Regions from separate parts of the Streptomyces sp. NPDC005576 genome, predicted to be linked through region 1. Evidence: riboswitches for the same ligand, from Rfam matches in the RefSeq annotation. Region 1 holds a riboswitch; the other holds the start of a gene.

Evidence for each region. Region 1 has a riboswitch for glycine ahead of gcvP (aminomethyl-transferring glycine dehydrogenase). Riboswitches for the same ligand answer to the same signal wherever they lie in the genome.
Region 2: it holds a riboswitch for glycine, as region 1 does, so the genes downstream of both, gcvT (glycine cleavage system aminomethyltransferase GcvT) here and gcvP (aminomethyl-transferring glycine dehydrogenase) in region 1, are expected to answer to the same signal.

Annotation. Positions count from the first base shown of each region.
Region 1 covers NZ_JBIAJC010000008.1:8,129-16,795, forward strand. Annotated here, with positions in the region: gene ACFYPN_RS15370 (MerR family transcriptional regulator) at 1-516, shown strand, start outside; gene ACFYPN_RS15375 (DNA polymerase IV) at 604-2,136, shown strand; gene ACFYPN_RS15380 (PRC-barrel domain-containing protein) at 2,058-2,429, opposite strand; glycine riboswitch at 2,560-2,656, shown strand; gene gcvP (aminomethyl-transferring glycine dehydrogenase) at 2,847-5,732, shown strand; gene ACFYPN_RS15390 (DUF5999 family protein) at 5,884-6,090, opposite strand; gene ACFYPN_RS15395 (hypothetical protein) at 6,417-7,007, opposite strand; gene ACFYPN_RS15400 (glutamate--cysteine ligase) at 7,504-8,667, shown strand, end outside.
Region 2 covers NZ_JBIAJC010000011.1:58,172-66,838, forward strand. Annotated here, with positions in the region: gene glyA (serine hydroxymethyltransferase) at 1-227, opposite strand, end outside; gene gcvH (glycine cleavage system protein GcvH) at 246-623, opposite strand; gene gcvT (glycine cleavage system aminomethyltransferase GcvT) at 800-1,927, opposite strand; glycine riboswitch at 2,076-2,173, opposite strand; partial or broken gene ACFYPN_RS20710 (AAA family ATPase) at 2,346-2,999, shown strand; gene ACFYPN_RS20715 (enhanced serine sensitivity protein SseB) at 3,241-3,999, shown strand; gene ACFYPN_RS20720 (enhanced serine sensitivity protein SseB C-terminal domain-containing protein) at 4,231-5,016, shown strand; gene ACFYPN_RS20725 (ABC transporter permease) at 5,548-6,549, shown strand; gene ACFYPN_RS20730 (ABC transporter substrate-binding protein) at 6,608-8,404, shown strand; gene ACFYPN_RS20735 (ABC transporter permease) at 8,521-8,667, shown strand, end outside.

The DNA.
Region 1 (8,667 bases):
GTGTCGGACGGCGTCGCGGGGGCTAACGACATCGGCTACCGCGGGCCGACGGCCTGCGCGGCGGCCGGGATCACCTACCGGCAGCTCGACTACTGGGCGCGCACGGGACTGGTCGAACCGAGCGTCCGGCCGGCGTACGGCTCGGGGACCCAGCGTCTCTACAGTTTCCGGGACGTGGTGCTTCTCAAGATCGTGAAGCGGTTCCTGGACACGGGTGTGGCTCTGCAGAACATCCGCACCACGGTGCAGCATCTGAGGGCCCGCGGATTCCAGGACCTCGAGCGCATGACGCTGATGAGCGACGGAGCCACCGTCTACGAGTGCTCGTCGCCGGACGAGGTCGTGAACCTGCTCCAGGGCGGCCAGGGCGTCTTCGGTATCGCCGTCGGTGTGGTGTGGCGGGACGTGGACGCGGCGCTGTCGCAGCTGCACGGGGAGCGTGTGGACACGGGGGAGACCCTGATCGGGCACAACCCCACGGACGAACTGGCCCGGCGCCGCAACCGCGCCGTCTGAACCCCGGTGGCCGTACCGCCGGACACCGCCCTTCCGAACGGGTGCCGGGCGGTGTCGTTGTCAGTGGCGTAGGGCACCATCGGCGGTGTGAGATCCGCGCCCACCATCCTCCACCTCGACATGGATGCGTTCTACGCCTCCGCCGAGCAGGCCGCCAAGCCCAGTCTGCGCGGCAAGCCGGTCGTGGTGGGCGGGGTGGGCCCGCGCGGGGTCGTCGCCACCGCCTCGTACGAGGCCCGGCGCTTCGGTGTGCACTCGGCGATGCCGACGGCCCAGGCGCGCCGGCTCGCGCCGAACGCCGCCTACCTGGTGCCGCGTTTCTCCCTGTACCGCGCCGTGAGCGAGCAGGTGATGGAGCTGCTGGGGCGCCTCTCCCCGCTGGTGGAGCCACTCAGCCTGGACGAGGCATTCGTGGACCTCGAGGCCGGCGGGACGGCCGACGACTCCGCGTCGGCCCGTGCCGTCGGCGAGCGGCTGCGGGAGGCCATCCTGGCGGTCACCGGACTCAGCGGGTCCGTGGGGCTCGCGGGGTCCAAGATGCTGGCGAAGATCGCCTCCGAGGAAGCCAAGCCCGACGGGCTGATGCTCATCGAGCCGGGCACCGAACGGGACCTGCTGGCACCCATGCCCGTACGCACCCTGCCCGGGGTCGGCCCGGCCACCGGGGACCATCTGCGCCGGGCCGGCATGACCACGGTCCACGACCTGGCAGAGGCGGGCGAGGCCGAACTCGTACGGCTGGTGGGCAGGGCCCACGGCGTCTCGCTGTACCGGATGGCGCTCGGCCTCGACGACCGGCCCGTGGTCGCCGAGCGCGACGCCAAGTCCGTCTCGGTCGAGGACACCTTCGAGGTGGACCTCCACGACCGGACGCGGGTCCGGACGGAAGTCGAGCGGCTGGCCGGCCGGTGTGTCGAGCGGCTGAGGAACGCCGGACGCTCCGGACGCACCGTCGTGCTGAAGGTGCGTCGCTACGACTTCTCCACCCTCACCCGCTCCGAGACGCTCCGCGGCCCCACCGACGACCCCGGCGTGGTGCGTGAGGCCGCCGCCCGGCTTCTGGAGGGGGTGGACACCACCGGGGGCGTCCGGCTGCTGGGAGTGGGAGTCACGGGCCTGGCGGACTACACGCAGGAGGACCTCTTCGCGCAGGCGGCGCAGGCAGAGCGGGAGGCCCATGCCGAGCGCGAGGCGCAGTCGGCGGGACCAGAAGGACCGGCCTCCGGGTCGCCCACGGGGGCGGAGGGGCAGCACGGTACCGCCGACGCGTCGCCCGGGCCCGCGGTCGCGGGAGCGGGAGCGGACACGGCCCACCCGTCCGGGGACGAGGCCGCCGAGCGCGCCGCGCGGCGCTGGTACCCGGGCCTCGACGTGCGGCACGGGGCGTACGGGCACGGCTGGGTGCAGGGCAGCGGAGTCGGGCGGGTCACCGTGCGGTTCGAGCGGCCGGGCGACCCACCCGGCCGGGTGCGCACGTTCCGGGTGGACGACCCGGAACTGCACCCGGCCGACCCGCTGCCGCTGGTGGCGGACCCGGTGGACTACTCCTCCTGGCCGGCCAGCCTGCCGAAGTCCTTGTCGGGGCCCGGATCGGTCACCGAGGAGGAGTCGAGTCCGTAATGCCGGTACAGCTGCAGTTCCTGTTCGGGCGAGAGGTGCCGCCCGACGCCGAAGTCGGGCGCGTCCCGGATCAGCGTGCGGTCGAAGGGAACCCGCAGGGTGTCCTCGACGAACTCGCTCGGTTCCAGCGGGACGAAGGCGTCCCTGCTGAAGAGGCCGGTGCGGACGGCGGCCCATTCCGGGACGCCGGTGGCGTCGTCGAGGTAGACCTCGTCCACCGTGCCGATCTTGACGCCCGCGCGGTCGAATGCCTTGCGGCCGATCAGGGCGCGCGGATCGATGTCGGTCTGCACGGTGCCTCCCGCTGGTCACGACGACTGGGGCTCGCCTCTACTCCACAGCCCCTACAGAAGTGCAGATTCCGGATATCGGCCACTCGAAGAAACGGCGAATACCCCCGCTGGTAGGCTGGCACATGGCTGCTGACCCCGTGCGGGAGAGCCTCCGGTGCTGAATCCGGAGGCGCCGAAGGAGCAAATCCTCCCCGGAATCTCTCAGGCCCCCGTACCGCATGGACGAGGTCACTCTGGAAAGCAGGGCGGTCCCACCCGGCACATGTCCGGTGCGGTCCACCCTCACCGACGGTGAAAGCCGGTACGCCCCGTGCGCGCCGGTGAAGCTCTCAGGTCGAGATGACAGAGGGGGAGGCCGTACGGGCAGCCGCGCCGCGGTGCCCCTCGCAGGTCGTGTCAGACCAGGAGGCCTCCATCATGACCCCCCGCCGCACGCCGCTCTCCCAGCTGGAGCAGGGCATCCCCTTCGAGCAGCGCCACATCGGTCCGGACGGCGAGGCCCGGGCGAAGATGCTCGCGCAGGTCGGTTACGGCTCGCTCGACGAGCTCACCGCCGCGGCGGTGCCCGACGTGATCAAGAGCGCCGAGGCGCTGAACCTCCCGGCGGCGCGCACCGAGGCCGAGGTCCTGGCGGAGCTGCGTACGCTCGCCGACCGCAACCAGGTGGTCGCCCCGATGATCGGGCTCGGCTACTACGGCACCTTCACGCCTCCGGTCATCCTGCGCAACGTGCTGGAGAACCCGGCCTGGTACACGGCGTACACGCCCTACCAGCCGGAGATCTCGCAGGGCCGGCTGGAGGCCCTCCTCAACTTCCAGACGATGGTCGCCGACCTCACCGGTCTGCCCACCTCCGGCGCCTCACTGCTCGACGAGGGCACCGCCGCGGCCGAGGCCATGGCGCTGGCCCGGCGCGTCGGCAAGGTCAAGAACGGTGTCTTCCTCGTCGACGCCGACACCCTCCCGCAGACGATCGCGGTCATCGAGACCCGCGCCGCGCCGACCGGGGTCGAGGTCGTCGTCGCCGACCTCACCGGTGGCATCCCGGCCGAGATCGCCGAGCGCGGTGTCTTCGGTGTGCTGCTCCAGTACCCGGGCGCCTCCGGGGCCGTGCGGAACATCGGCCCCGTGATCGAGCACGCCCACGAACTCGGCGCGATCGTCACCGTCGCCGCCGACCTGCTGGCCCTCACCCTGCTGACCTCACCCGGTGACCTGGGCGCCGACATCGCGGTCGGCACCACCCAGCGCTTCGGCGTGCCGATGGGCTTCGGCGGCCCGCACGCCGGCTTCATGGCCGTACGCGAGAAGTTCGCCCGCTCGCTCCCCGGGCGCCTGGTCGGCGTCTCGGTGGACGCGGACGGCGACAAGGCCTACCGCCTGGCCCTCCAGACCCGCGAGCAGCACATCCGCCGCGAGAAGGCCACCAGCAACATCTGCACCGCGCAGGTGCTGCTCGCCGTGATGGCCGGCATGTACGCCGTCTACCACGGTCCCGACGGCCTGCGGACCATCGCCCGGCGCACCCACCGCTACGCGGCGATCCTCGCCGAGGGGCTGCGGGCCGCCGGTGCCGAGGTCGTGCACGACTCGTTCTTCGACACGCTGACCGTGCGTGTGCCGGGCAAGGCCGCCGGGATCGTCGCCGACGCCCGCGAGCGCGGGGTCAACCTGTGGCTGGTCGACGCCGACCTGGTCTCGGTCGCCTGCGACGAGACGACCACCCGTGCGCACCTCGAGTCCGTCTGGGCCGCCTTCGGCGCGCGGGGCGACGTCGAGGCGCTTGACGGTACGGCCGCCGACGCGCTCCCCGAGCAGGCACTGCGCACCGACGACTACCTGACGCACCCGGTCTTCCACCAGCACCGCTCGGAGACGGCGATGCTGCGCTACCTGCGGCGGCTCGCCGACCGCGACTACGCGCTCGACCGCGGCATGATCCCGCTCGGTTCCTGCACCATGAAGCTGAACGCGACGACCGAGATGGAACCGATCACCTGGCCCGAGTTCGGCGCGCTCCACCCCTTCGCCCCCGCCGAGCAGGCGGAGGGCTACCTCACCCTCATCCGTGAGCTGGAAGAGCGCCTCGCCGAGGTCACCGGGTACGACGCGGTGTCGATCCAGCCCAACGCCGGGTCGCAGGGCGAGTTCGCCGGTCTGCTGGCCGTCCGTGCCTACCACCGCGCCAACGGCGACGACCGGCGCACCGTCTGCCTCATCCCCTCCTCCGCGCACGGCACCAACGCGGCGAGCGCCGTGATGGCCGGGATGAAGGTCGTCGTGGTGAAGACCGCCGACGACGGCGAGGTGGACATGGACGACCTGCGCGCCAAGATCGAGAAGCACCGCGACGAGCTCGCCGTCCTGATGATCACCTACCCGTCCACGCACGGTGTCTTCGAGGAGCACGTCGCCGCCATCTGCGGCGAGGTGCACGACGCCGGAGGCCAGGTCTACGTCGACGGCGCGAACCTCAACGCGCTGGTCGGCCTCGCACGGCCCGGCAAGTTCGGCGGCGACGTCTCGCACCTCAACCTGCACAAGACCTTCTGCATCCCGCACGGCGGCGGCGGTCCCGGCGTCGGCCCGGTGGGCGTGCGCGCGCACCTCGCGCCGTACCTGCCCAACCACCCGCTCCAGCCCTCCGCGGGTCCCGAGACGGGCGTGGGACCGATCTCGGCCGCTCCCTGGGGTTCGGCCGGCATCCTGCCGATCTCCTGGGCGTACGTCCGGCTGATGGGCGGCGAGGGTCTGAAGCGTGCCACGCAGGTGGCCGTGCTCGCGGCGAACTACATCGCGAAGCGGCTGGAGCCGCACTTCCCGATCCTGTACACCGGCCCGGCCGGCCTGGTCGCGCACGAGTGCATCGTGGACCTGCGAGCGATCTCGAAGGAGACGGGCGTCAGCATCGACGACGTCGCCAAGCGGCTGATCGACTACGGCTTCCACTCGCCGACCATGTCGTTCCCGGTCGCCGGCACCCTGATGATCGAGCCGACCGAGAGCGAGGATCTTGCCGAGATCGACCGGTTCTGCGACGCGATGATCGCCATCCGCGGCGAGATCGAGAAGGTGGCTTCGGGGGAGTGGAGCGCGGACGACAACCCGCTCGCCAACGCCCCGCACACCGCGAACGCGCTCGGCGGGGAGTGGAACCACTCCTACAGCCGTGAGGTCGCGGTCTTCCCGGCGGGTGTCTCGGCGGCCGACAAGTACTGGCCGCCGGTGCGCCGGATCGACGGTGCGTTCGGGGACCGCAACCTGGTCTGCTCCTGCCCGCCGCTGGACTCCTACGACCACTGACGGTCGCGGGGCGGGCGTACGAACGTACGAACCTGTGGACGCGGGCACGCGGACATGCATCGGGGCCGGTTCGGAGATCTCTCCGGGCCGGCCCCTGGCCGTACCGCCTGGAAGCGGGGGCGCTCGGGCGGCGGGCTCGCGGGCGGCCTTCTCAGGCGGCCTTCACCACCCGGCCGGTGGCCAGCGGGCGGTGTGGGGCGATGATCTGTCCGTCCGGGAGAAGTTCGCCGGTGTCCTCGAAGAGCAGAACGCCGTTGCAGAGCAGGCTCCAGCCCTGCTCCGGGTGGTGCGCCACGAGCCGGGCGGCCTCCCGGGCGGCTGACTCGGCGGTGGGGCAGGGGGGTTGATGCTGGCACATGGGGGTTCTTTCGCTGTGTCGAGTGGTGGTTGCGGGGTTCGGGTGCGTGCCGAACGGCCTTCCCGTAAGGGCCGGTCCGTCTCAGTGTTGCGCCACACGCCGCGTTCCGCAGGGATTTCGGCTCAGCTCGTTTCACGCTCCGCCGAGGTGTCACCCGCGCGGAGGGCTCACCAGGCGGTCGCCGTCTCTTCGGGGGGTGCGGAGTAGTCCGAGTGGGCCATGGGCGTGTTTCGGCGGGGTGTGCGCCGGGCGGGCAGACGTACGACGGCCCGCCCCCGCGCGGGGCGGGGGCGGGCCGGAGGAACGGTGTGGCGGGGCGGTGCGGGTCAGGCCGAGCCGACGAGGGGACCGGGCCGGGGCACGATGCGCCGGGTGAGTACCGGGAGCAGATCGGCGGCCCGGTAGGGCCGGTGTGCGGCAATCCCGGTCGGTGCGGGAGCGAGGGGGACGAGGATGTCGTTGGGCGCGACCGCACCGGAGGCGGGGTCGGCCCCGGTGTCACCGTGCAGCCAGAGCGTGAGCATGTAGAGCTCGGGCACGGAGAGCAGCCGCGGCTGGTGGAGCGTGGCCGTCGACTCGGCCTGTCTCAGGGCGCGTTCGGTCGACCCGAGATAGGGGCCCTCGAAGAAGTGCGAGAACGCCCAGCCGTCCGCGGTGAGGACGGTGTCGGCCCCGGCGACGATCCCCGACTCGGCGCGGATCAGGAAGCGCCAGCCGGCGAGACGGGTCGCGTGTGCGGCCAGGTCGGAGGTCTCCCGGTCGAGAACGTGTACGGGCAGGGGCAGTTCGGGGCTCAGCGGTCCCTGGGCGGACCGCAGGGCGGGGGTGCGGGCTTCGCGGACCGCGGTGGGAGAACCGAGTGCCGTGAGGACGCTGCGCAGTGCGGGCGCGGGGGCCGGGGGAACATGAAGCGGCATGGTGGGTCGCCTCTCGCTTCGGAGACACGGTGATGCGCGGGTGGGTGCAGACGGCGCTGTCGGCATGCGGGACGTCAGAAGGAGGCCGGCCGACGGCTGGACGCGTCGACTATCGGCCTCATGAGCGGAGTTTATATGACAAGTGTTCGCCTGGTGTTTCCACTAGCTGTCGGTCATATGACACGCAAGGCCGTTTTGCGTCTTTGAAATGCGGAGTTTCTGGTGATTCGCGACGCATGCTCCAGGCTCCGCCTGCGGGCTTTCACATTTCGCGGTCGGCTCAAAAAGAGCGGTGTTTCCGCCACCTGTATGCGGGGAAGGCGAGACGGAATGAGCCGCCCACCTCATGCCTACGGAATGTGCCTGATGGCCGAGCGGCCCCAGCCTATCCGGCGCCGCACGGTTCCGCAGGCGTTATGGATCACTTCTACGGGGCATTATCGATCGAGATGCGAGCGACCTGGCCGCGGGCCGCCACTGATGGAGGGATTCTTCGATGGGGGAGAAGGTCGTGGCGCACGCCTTTGACCTGTCCGACCGCCCGGCGTACCGGCGCAAGCTGGCCCGGTGTCTGGAAGGACTGGAGAGGCTGCTGGAGGAGCGGAGGTTCGACCGCCCCCGAAATTTCATGGGGCTGGAGATCGAGCTGAATCTCGCGGCCTCGGACGGCACGCCCCGCATGATGAATGCCGAGGTGCTCCAGCGCATCGCCAGCCGGGATTTCCAGACAGAACTCGGGATGTTCAACCTTGAGGTGAATATCGTTCCGCACCGGTTGAGCGGGCGAGTTTTCGATCAGCTCGCGGAGGAGCTGCGCACCGGGCTGGCATATGCCGACCGGAAGGCCGCCGAAGTCGACGCCGGCATTGTCATGATCGGAATTCTTCCCACCCTGGGACCGGACGACCTGGTCTTCGGCAACCTCTCCGACGTGGACCGCTACACCCTTCTCAACGACGAGATGGTCGCCGCGCGGGGCGAGGATTTCGCGATCGACATCGAGGGCGTCGAGCATCTCGTGTCCACCTCCGCGTCGATCGCCCCCGAATCGGCGTGCACCTCAGTGCAGTTGCACCTCCAGGTGACCCCCGCCCGGTTCCCGGACGTGTGGAACGCCGCCCAGGCGGTCGCCGGGGTGCAGATCGCGCTCGGTGCGAACGCGCCCTTCCTGTTCGGCAAGGAGCTGATGCGGGAGTCCAGGCCGCCGCTGTTCCAGCAGGCCACGGACGTACGGCCGCCCGAACTCCGGAACCAGGGAGTGCGCCCGCGGACCTGGTTCGGAGAGCGCTGGATCAGCTCGGCGCACGAACTCTTCGAGGAGAACGTCCGCTTCTTCCCGCCCCTGCTCCCGATCCTCTCCGAAGAGGACCCCCTGCGCGTGCTCGACGACGGCGGCGTACCGTCGCTCGCCGAACTCGTCCTGCACAACGGGACGATCTACCGGTGGAACCGCCCCGTCTACGGAGTCGCGGACGGGGCGCCGCACCTGCGGGTGGAGAACAGGGTGCTGCCCGCCGGACCGACCGTCGCGGACGTGCTCGCCAACGCCGCCTTCTACTACGGGCTGGTGCGCGCACTCGCCGACGAACCCCGTCCGGTGTGGACCAGGCTCCCCTTCGAGGCCGCGGAGGAGAACTTCGACAACGCCTGCAGGTACGGC
Region 2 (8,667 bases), on a different contig from region 1:
TGCTCGACCACGTCGACGTGCTCGCAGCCACCGTAGTAACGGCGGCCCGGGTAGCCCTCGGCGTACTTGTTGGTGAGGACGGAGCCCTGCGCCTCCATGACGGCCACCGGAGCGAAGTTCTCCGAGGCGATCATCTCGAGGGTGGACTGCTGGCGGTGGAGCTCGGCGTCGACAGCGGCGGCGACGTCCGGGTCCAGCTCGTGGAGGGAGGAGTTGAGAAGCGACATCAGGCGGTCCCTTGGGTCTCAGTTGCCGGAGAACTCGGTGTATTCGTCGGCGGTGAGCAGATCCCCCGGCTCCTCCGCGACGCGTACCTTGAACAGCCAGCCGCCCTCGAAGGGGGCGCTGTTCACCAGGGACGGGTCGTCCACCACGTCCTGGTTCGCCGCGGTGACCTCGCCGGTGACCGGCGAGTACAGGTCGCTGACGGACTTGGTCGACTCCAGCTCGCCGCAGGTCTCGCCCGCGGTCACCGTGTCACCGACCTCGGGGAGCTGGACGAAGACGACGTCACCGAGGGCGTTGGCCGCGTGCTCGGTGATGCCGACGGTCGCCACGCCGTCCTCGACGGCCGACAGCCACTCGTGCTCCTTGCTGTACCGCAGCTGCTGGGGGTTGCTCATGACCTGAATTCTCCTGTACGCGGGTGGGTGCTGATGAACGATGGTCTTACGGGATGAGACGCGACTGCGTCACGTTCGGCCCGGTGGGCGGGGCGTGAGCAGGATGCGATCGGGCCGTGAGCAGGACGCGATCGGGCCGTGGAGGGGCACGATCCGGGCGCCGTGGGCCCCTGCGCCTACTTCTGGCGCTTGTAGAAGGGCAGGGCCACGACCTCGTACGGCTCCTGGGTGCCCCGGATGTCCACGGCGACACCCTTGGTGCCGGGGGCGGCGAAGGCAGCGTCCACGTACGCCATGGCGATCGGCTTGCCCAGCGTCGGGGAGGGGGCGCCGGAGGTGACCTCGCCGATCACCTCGACGTCGGACCCGTCCACGGAGACGACCGCGAAACCGGCGCGCGGCACCCGGCGGCCCGCGGCGACCAGGCCGACGAGCTTGCGGGGCGGGGCGGTTTCGGCGCGCTCGGCGGCGGCGGTGAGCGCCTCGCGGCCCACGAAGTCGCCCTCCTTCTCGAACTTCACGACCCGGCCGAGGCCCGCGTCGAACGGGGTCAGCGCGGTGGTCAGCTCGTGCCCGTACAGCGGCATGCCCGCCTCCAGGCGCAGCGTGTCGCGGCAGGAGAGCCCGCAGGGGATCAGGCCGTGCGGGGCGCCCGCCTCGGTGAGGGCCTGCCAGAGCGTCTCGGCGTGCTCGGGGGCGACGAAGAGCTCAAAGCCGTCTTCGCCGGTGTAACCGGTACGGGCGATGAGCGCGGGGACTCCGGCGACCGTGCCGGGCAGGCCCGCGTAGTACTTCAGCCCGTCCAGGTCGGCTTCGGTGACGGCCTTCAGGACGGCGGGGGACGCGGGGCCCTGGACGGCGATCAGCGCGTACGCGTCGCGGTCGTCGCGGACCTCGGCGTCGAAGCCGGCGACGCGCCCGGTCAGGGTGTCCAGGACGGTCTGGGCGTTGCCCGCGTTGGCGACCACGAGGTACTCGGTGTCGGCCAGCCGGTAGACGATCAGGTCGTCCAGGATGCCGCCGTCCTCACGGACGATCATCGTGTAGCGGGCGCGGCCGACGCCGACCGTACCGATGTTGCCGACGAGCGCGTGGTTCAGGAAGGCGACGGCCCCGGGGCCGGTGACGGCGATCTCGCCCATGTGGGAGAGGTCGAAGAGCCCGGCGCGGGTGCGCACCGCGTGGTGCTCATCACGCTCGCTCGCGTACCGCAGCGGCATGTCCCAGCCCGCGAAGTCGGTCATGGTCGCGCCCAGGCGACGGTGGGTCGCGTCGAGGGCGGTCGTACGGGGGGCGGTGCTCATGAGGTGTGGCTCCCGGGGCGCAGGGCATGACGACGAGGACGGTCCCTCCCCATCTGTCATCGGAACCTGAGAGGTTCGCCGAGAGGCCCCTGACGGGTCGGCTTGCACCTTGGGTGGAGCCGTCGGACGGCTCGCTTTTCAGATCTGCCTCATCCACGCGGTACGGGGCCTGAGAGATTCAAGGGAGGAACTTGCTCCTTCGGCGCCCGGCACACACGGTGGCCGGAACTCTCCCGCGTGGATTCAAACGGCCGGTATGCAGTTGCGGGCACATCATCGCACGCAGCACGGACGGCCACGGCGCCCGGTACCCCGCCCGGAGCGCGGGCCCGGCTTCCCCTCCCGGACGGTTGCTCCGTATTACCTTTTCTTTACACTCTGTGAGCAGGTGTGGGGTGACTCGACAGGGGGAGTGCCGATGTCGTTGCGACCGTACGCGGGGGTGGTGCGGGCGGTGGTCCCGGCGCGGCACGCGCCATCCGCCGCCCAGCAGGGACCACCGGTCGTGCGCGACCTGCGGGGCGGGGCGGGGGACGGACCGAGGCGGCTGGAATTCGCCCCGGGGGACGTCGTCGTCGTCTCCGGGCTGCCCGGCAGCGGCAAGTCGACCCTGATCCGGCGCACCGTCACCGCCCGCGCCGTCGACTCCCAGGACACCCGGGACCGCTTCACGGCGGTCCTGCCCCGCTTACTTCCGTACGCCCTCTACCGCCCCCTGGTCCGCGCCGCCCACTACTACGGGCTGCTCGGGGCGCTCCGCTCCGGCGAGGCGGTCGTCGTCCACGACTGCGGGACCCAGGGCTGGGTGCGGCGCTGGCTGGCCCGCCACGCGGCACGCCGGGGCCGCACCCTCCACCTCGTGCTGCTCGACGTGACCCCCGGGACGGCCAGGGCGGGCCAGCGCGAACGCGGGCGCGGCGTCTCCGGTTACGCCTTCGCCCGGCACCGGCGCGCGGTCGGCCGACTGCTGCGGGACGCGGAGCGCGGCCTGCTGCCCCCGGGCTGCGGCTCCGCCGTGCTGCTGGACCGCCCCGCGGCCGGGGCGCTCCTCGCCATCGCCTTTGCGGCGGCGGCGACGGACGTGCGGGGCCCGGCAGCGGGCCCGGTGGTGGACGTGCCGGGCGTGGCGGTCGTCGACAGGGCCGTCGCCGACCTGCGGATCACCGAGGTGGCGGAGGCGCCGGAGGGGGTGCCGGGCGGGGTGCCCGGGATGCGGGAGAACCTCGGGGACGGCAGCGTGGCCGGGACGCCGGGGCCCCGCGCCGGTTAGTGTTTCTGCCCCAGGACCCGGTCGACAAGAGGACGCAGAGGCAGTGGACATCCCGGCACAGACGGCGCCCCACCAGCTCCAGGGGTGGCCGGCGAACGAGTTCGAAGAAGTGCTCAGCGCCTCGCTGGGGGTCCCCGGCGCGGGCGGCCGGCTCGTCGAGGTGCTCGGCCGCAGCCAGGTCTGGGTTCCGCTGCCGGCCGGGGGCAGTCCCGCCAGCGCCGATCTCGACCTGCCGACCATCGAACTCGACGGTGCCGCCTTCGTCCCCGTCTTCAGCTCCGAGGCACAGTTCCTCAGCTGCGTCGGCACCCACCTCTCCTTCGCCGTCGCGCCCGCCCGCGAGTTCGCGCGCGGACTGCCCCCGCAGGTGGGCATCGCGGTCAACCCGGGCGGTGCGGTGGGGCTTCCGCTGCCGCCCGCCGCCGTCGCCGAACTCTGTCGTGCCGGGAACACCCCGCTGGACGGGCCGGCCGGCGGCGGCCGGGTGCGGCTCTGGGAGCCGGACTGGAAGGAGGAGCCGGTCGACTTCCTCGCCGCCGTGTCCGCGGAGTTCCAGCGGACCGGTGTGGTCGCCACCGCCCGGCGGGCGCTGGCCAGCATCGAGGGCGGCGACCCCGTCCTCTTCATCGGTGTCCAGTTCTCGGCGTGGGACGAGGCGACGCAGAGCGCCCCCATGGACGCGCTGGGCCGCGCGCTCGGCCACGTGCAGGTGCCGTGGCCCGTCAACCTGGTCCTGCTCGACATGGCACAGGACCCGGTCGGCGACTGGATGGTGGAGAAGGTCCGGCCCTTCTTCCAGTGAGTCCGGCGCTTCTTCCGGTGAGTACGGCCCTTCTCCGGGTGACCGGCCGCACCCGCGGCGTCCGGGCCGGCCGCCGGCCGGGGTGGTGCGGGGCCGCCGTGTCCGGCATGTCGGACGGTGGCGTCAAGTCGGTGTCAGTAAGGGCGCATAAGCTGGTTTGATGGCGAGGCCGCTCCCGCACGCCCGGGGGCGGCGCGCGACACGGTGAATCGACGAGGGGCGGGACCCAGGGTGAGTGCGTCGGGCACGGCAGCGGCCGGGCAGGTCGAACACATGCTGCGCCAGGTGACCCCCGGGCGCTTCGACGCGTACGAGGAGCTGCTGAGGGCACTCTCGGACGGCCAGGTCTGGATGCTGCTCTGGCACGGCACGGCCGGCTCCCCGGATGCCCAGTACGGCAACATCCGGGTGGACGGCCTCGGTTACGCCCCGTGCGTCACCTCCGCCCAGGAGCTCGCGGCCAGTGGCTGGAACCGCGCCCACGAGGTGACCACCGGTCGGGAGATCGCCCGCTCGCTCTTCCCCGACCACTGGGGGATCTGGCTCAACCCGCACACCCCCGGGGGCGGCGTCGGCATCCCCTGGCTCGATCTGCGCCGGATCGCCAACGGTCTCGACCGGCTGCCCGCCGGCCCCCTCACCCTCTCCGAACCGGCCATCGAGATCCCGCAGTTCTACGCGCTGCTGTCGCAGAACGCGCACCGCACCCCGGCGATCCGCTCGCTGCGCCGTGCCTGGGTGCAGCCGGCGCTCGGCGCCCCGTACCTCGCCATCGGGCTCGACCTCTACGACACGGGACGGGTCGCCGTGGAGTCGGCCCGCGCGATGATGGGGCAGACGATCGGCGCGGTCCCGGAGGGGCTCCCCGTCTCGACGGTCGCGATGTCCGACGACTACGACCCGGTCGCGATGTGGCTGCGGGCCAACTCCCGTCCGTTCTACGACCGGGAGGCGCACGCGCAGCCCGTCGTGCCGCCACCGGCCGCCCCCGGTTACGGCTACCCGCCCGCGTACTGACGGGTACACCCTCCCCGGCCCGCTCCCCGGCGTGGTCGCGCCGTCGCGGTCCACGCGTTTCGGGAACCGCCGCCGCGAGGGAAGTGACCTGCGTGTTTCGGCCATCTCCGGCCGTCTTCCGGGCCCTTGACGCACCGTGTGCGGTGTCCGAGAGCAGCGCTCATGAGGCTTTCACGCCTTTTTCGCCGACGGACGGTGAAGCGTGCCGTCTGAGGGGTACATCGCCCCCATGCGCACCATGCCCTGCTCTGGCCACTTCCGCCGTCCAAAAGGGCATAGGCGCCCATCTGTCAGCATGCGGATTTCAACTGTGTTGCGTCCGGGGGTCGTTCGCGGGCGTCCGGATAACGGATCGACCACGTCGGATCACGGTTAGGCATCCATTCGCCGTCAAGTCTGGCAACAGATCACGACGGGGATGAAGACTCCCGCTCCAAGGGGCGATCCGTCCCGCGTCACCACGGACGAGAACCGCCGCCACCGCGGCAAGTGTGTGCCGGCCACCGCCGGTTGAGAGGGGTCCACGCCACGATGACGGCACCACTGCACGAGCCGACAACGGAAGCGGCCCCCCCGGCGGGATTCGAGGCGGGCGTGGCGCCCGGGAAGGCGGTGCAGGGCCGTTCCCTCGGCCGCATCGCCTGGGAGCGGCTGAAGCGCGACAAGGTGGCCCTCGGCGGCGGCATCGTGGTGCTGTTGCTGGTCGTCGTCGCCCTGCTGGCGCCCGTGATCACCCACCTGGTCGGCCAGTCCCCGTACGACCACCACGAAGAGCTGATCGACCCGCTGTTCTCCACGCCCACCGGCTCCTACGGGGCGATGAGCGGGAAGCACTGGTTCGGCGTGGAGCCGGTCAACGGCCGGGACATCTTCGCCCGCATCGTCTACGGCGCCCGGGTCTCGCTGCTCGTGGGCTTCCTCTCCGCCGTCGTCGCCATCGTGCTCGGCACGGTGCTCGGTGTGCTGGCGGGCTTCTTCGGTGGCTGGCTGGACGCGCTCATCAGCCGCGTGATGGACATGCTGCTCTCGTTCCCGCAGCTGCTCTTCATCATCGCCCTGGTCTCCGTGATGCCCAACAAGCTCCTGGGGCTGGAGGGCTCCGGTGTCCGGCTCGCCGTGATGGTCCTGGTCATCGGGTTCTTCGGCTGGCCGTACGTCGGCCGCGTGGTGCGCGGCCAGACCCTGTCCCTCCGGGAGCGGGAGTACGTGGACGCGGCGCGCAGCCTGGGCGCCGGACGGTTCTACATCCTCTTCAAGGAGCTGCTGCCCAACCTGGTGGCGCCGATCATCGTCTACACCACGATGATGATCCCCACCAACATCCTGACCGAGGCGGCTCTGAGCTTCCTGGGCGTCGGCGTGAAGCCGCCCTCCGCCTCCTGGGGCCAGATGCTGTCGGCCGCTCTGAGCTACTACGAGTCGGACCCGATGTACATGATCATTCCGGGCGTGGCGATCTTCATCACCGTCCTCTCCTTCAACCTCTTCGGCGACGGCGTGCGTGACGCGCTCGACCCGAAGGGTTCTCGCTGACTGCCGTACCACGGAGCCCGTGCGCCGCACGGGCCGATCTACACACGGAGGAATCCGAATCGTGACGACTCGACGGAACACACGGCGCAAGCAGGCCGTGGCAGCTGCTGCCGTGGTCGCGGCACTGCTCTCCACGGCGGCCTGTGGCGGCGGGGGCGACGACGGCAAGGGCAAGGGCGGTGGCGGCTCCGCGTCCGCGGCCGGTTTCGACGCGGCGAACAACAAGGTCGCCAACCCCTCGACGAAGGCGGGCGGCGAGCTGAAGTTCGCCGGTGTCCAGGACACCGACTCCTGGGACACCACGCGCGCTTACTACGGCTTCGTGTGGGACTTCATGCGCTACTACAGCCGTCAGCTGGTGACCAGCAAGACGGCCCCGGGCGCCGGCGGCACCGAGCTGACCCCGGACCTCGCCACCGACCGCGCGAAGATCACGGACGACGGCAAGACCTACACGTACACCCTGCGCGACGGGGTCTCGTGGGAGGACGGAAAGCCGATCACCTCGCAGGACGTCAAGTACGGCATCGAGCGCCAGTGGGCTCAGGACGTGCTGGCGGGCGGCCCCGTCTACCTGCGCGACATCCTCGACCCCAAGGGTGAGTACAAGGGTCCCTACAAGGACACCTCCCCCGACAAGCTCGGCCTGAAGGCCATCGACACCCCGGACGCGAAGACGATCGTCTTCCATCTGCCCGCCGCCAACAGCGACTTCGAGGCGATCCTCGCGCTGACCTCGTCCTCGCCGGTCCGGCAGGACAAGGACACCAAGTCGAAGTACGGCCTCAGGCCCTTCTCCTCGGGCCCGTACAAGTTCCAGTCGTACACGCCCAACAAGTCCACCGTGCTGGTCCGCAACGAGAACTGGAAGCAGTCCTCCGACCCGGTCCGCAAGCCGCTCCCGGACAAGATCTCGCTGACCCTGTTCTCCAACGCGGACGACATGGACAACAAGCTGCTCAGCGGCGAGTACGACCTCGACGTCAACCAGACGGGTCTCTCCCCGCAGGGCCGCACCAAGGCGCTCAAGGAGTACAAGGCGAACCTGGACAACCCGGTCTCCGGCTACATCCGTTACGCCGCCTTCCCGCAGAACGTCGCGCCGTTCGACAACATCCACTGCCGCAAGGCCGTGCTCTACGGAGCCGACCACAAGTCGCTCCAGACCGCCCGTGGCGGCCCGGTGGCCGGCGGCGACATCGGCACCAACATGCTGCCCCCGTCGGTGCCCGGCTCCGAGGGCCAGAAGTACGACCCGTACAACTTCACCGCCAACGACGGCGCGGCGGACACCGCCAAGGCGAAGGAAGAGCTGGCCGCCTGCGGCAAGCCGAACGGGTTCTCCACCACCATCGCGGTCCGCAACAACAAGCCCGTCGAGGTGGCCACCGCGGAGTCGCTCCAGGCGTCCCTCGCCAAGATCGGCGTCAAGGTCGACATCGACCAGTACGACGGTGCCCAGTACTCGGGCATCATCGGCAACCCGACCGTGGTGAAGAAGAAGGGCTACGGCATCATCATCATGGGCTGGGGCCCCGACTTCCCCTCGGTCCAGGGCTACGGCCAGCCCCTCTGGGACAGCAGCTACATCCTGGAGAGCGGCAACAACAACTTCGCCATGATCAATGACAAGGCGATCGACGCGAACTTCGACAAGTACGCCGTCGAGCTCGACGACGCCAAGAAGGTCGCCCTCTCCACCGCGCTCAACCACCAGGTGATGGAGGGCGCTTACTACCTGCCCTTCGTCTTCGAGAAGTTCATCAACTTCCGCTCCTCGCGCCTGACGAACGTCTACACCACCGACGCGTACAGCGGTGAGTACGACTTCATCAGCCTGGGCGTCAAGAAGTAATCATTCCCCCGGCACACCCGCCGAACGGCACGAAAGGCAGGTGAAGGCCGGAGCGGTTCGGCCGCGGGCCACCGGACGACCTCCGGTGGCCCGCGGCCCCCGCCGGGCCGAGAGCAGTGCTCACATACCTCATCAGGCGGCTGCTGGCCGCCGCAGTGATGCTGATCGTCATCATCGTGGTGGTCTTCAGCATCTTCTTCCTCATCCCCAAGTGGACGGGCGTCGACCCGGCCACGATGTACGTGGGCAAGACGTCGGACGCC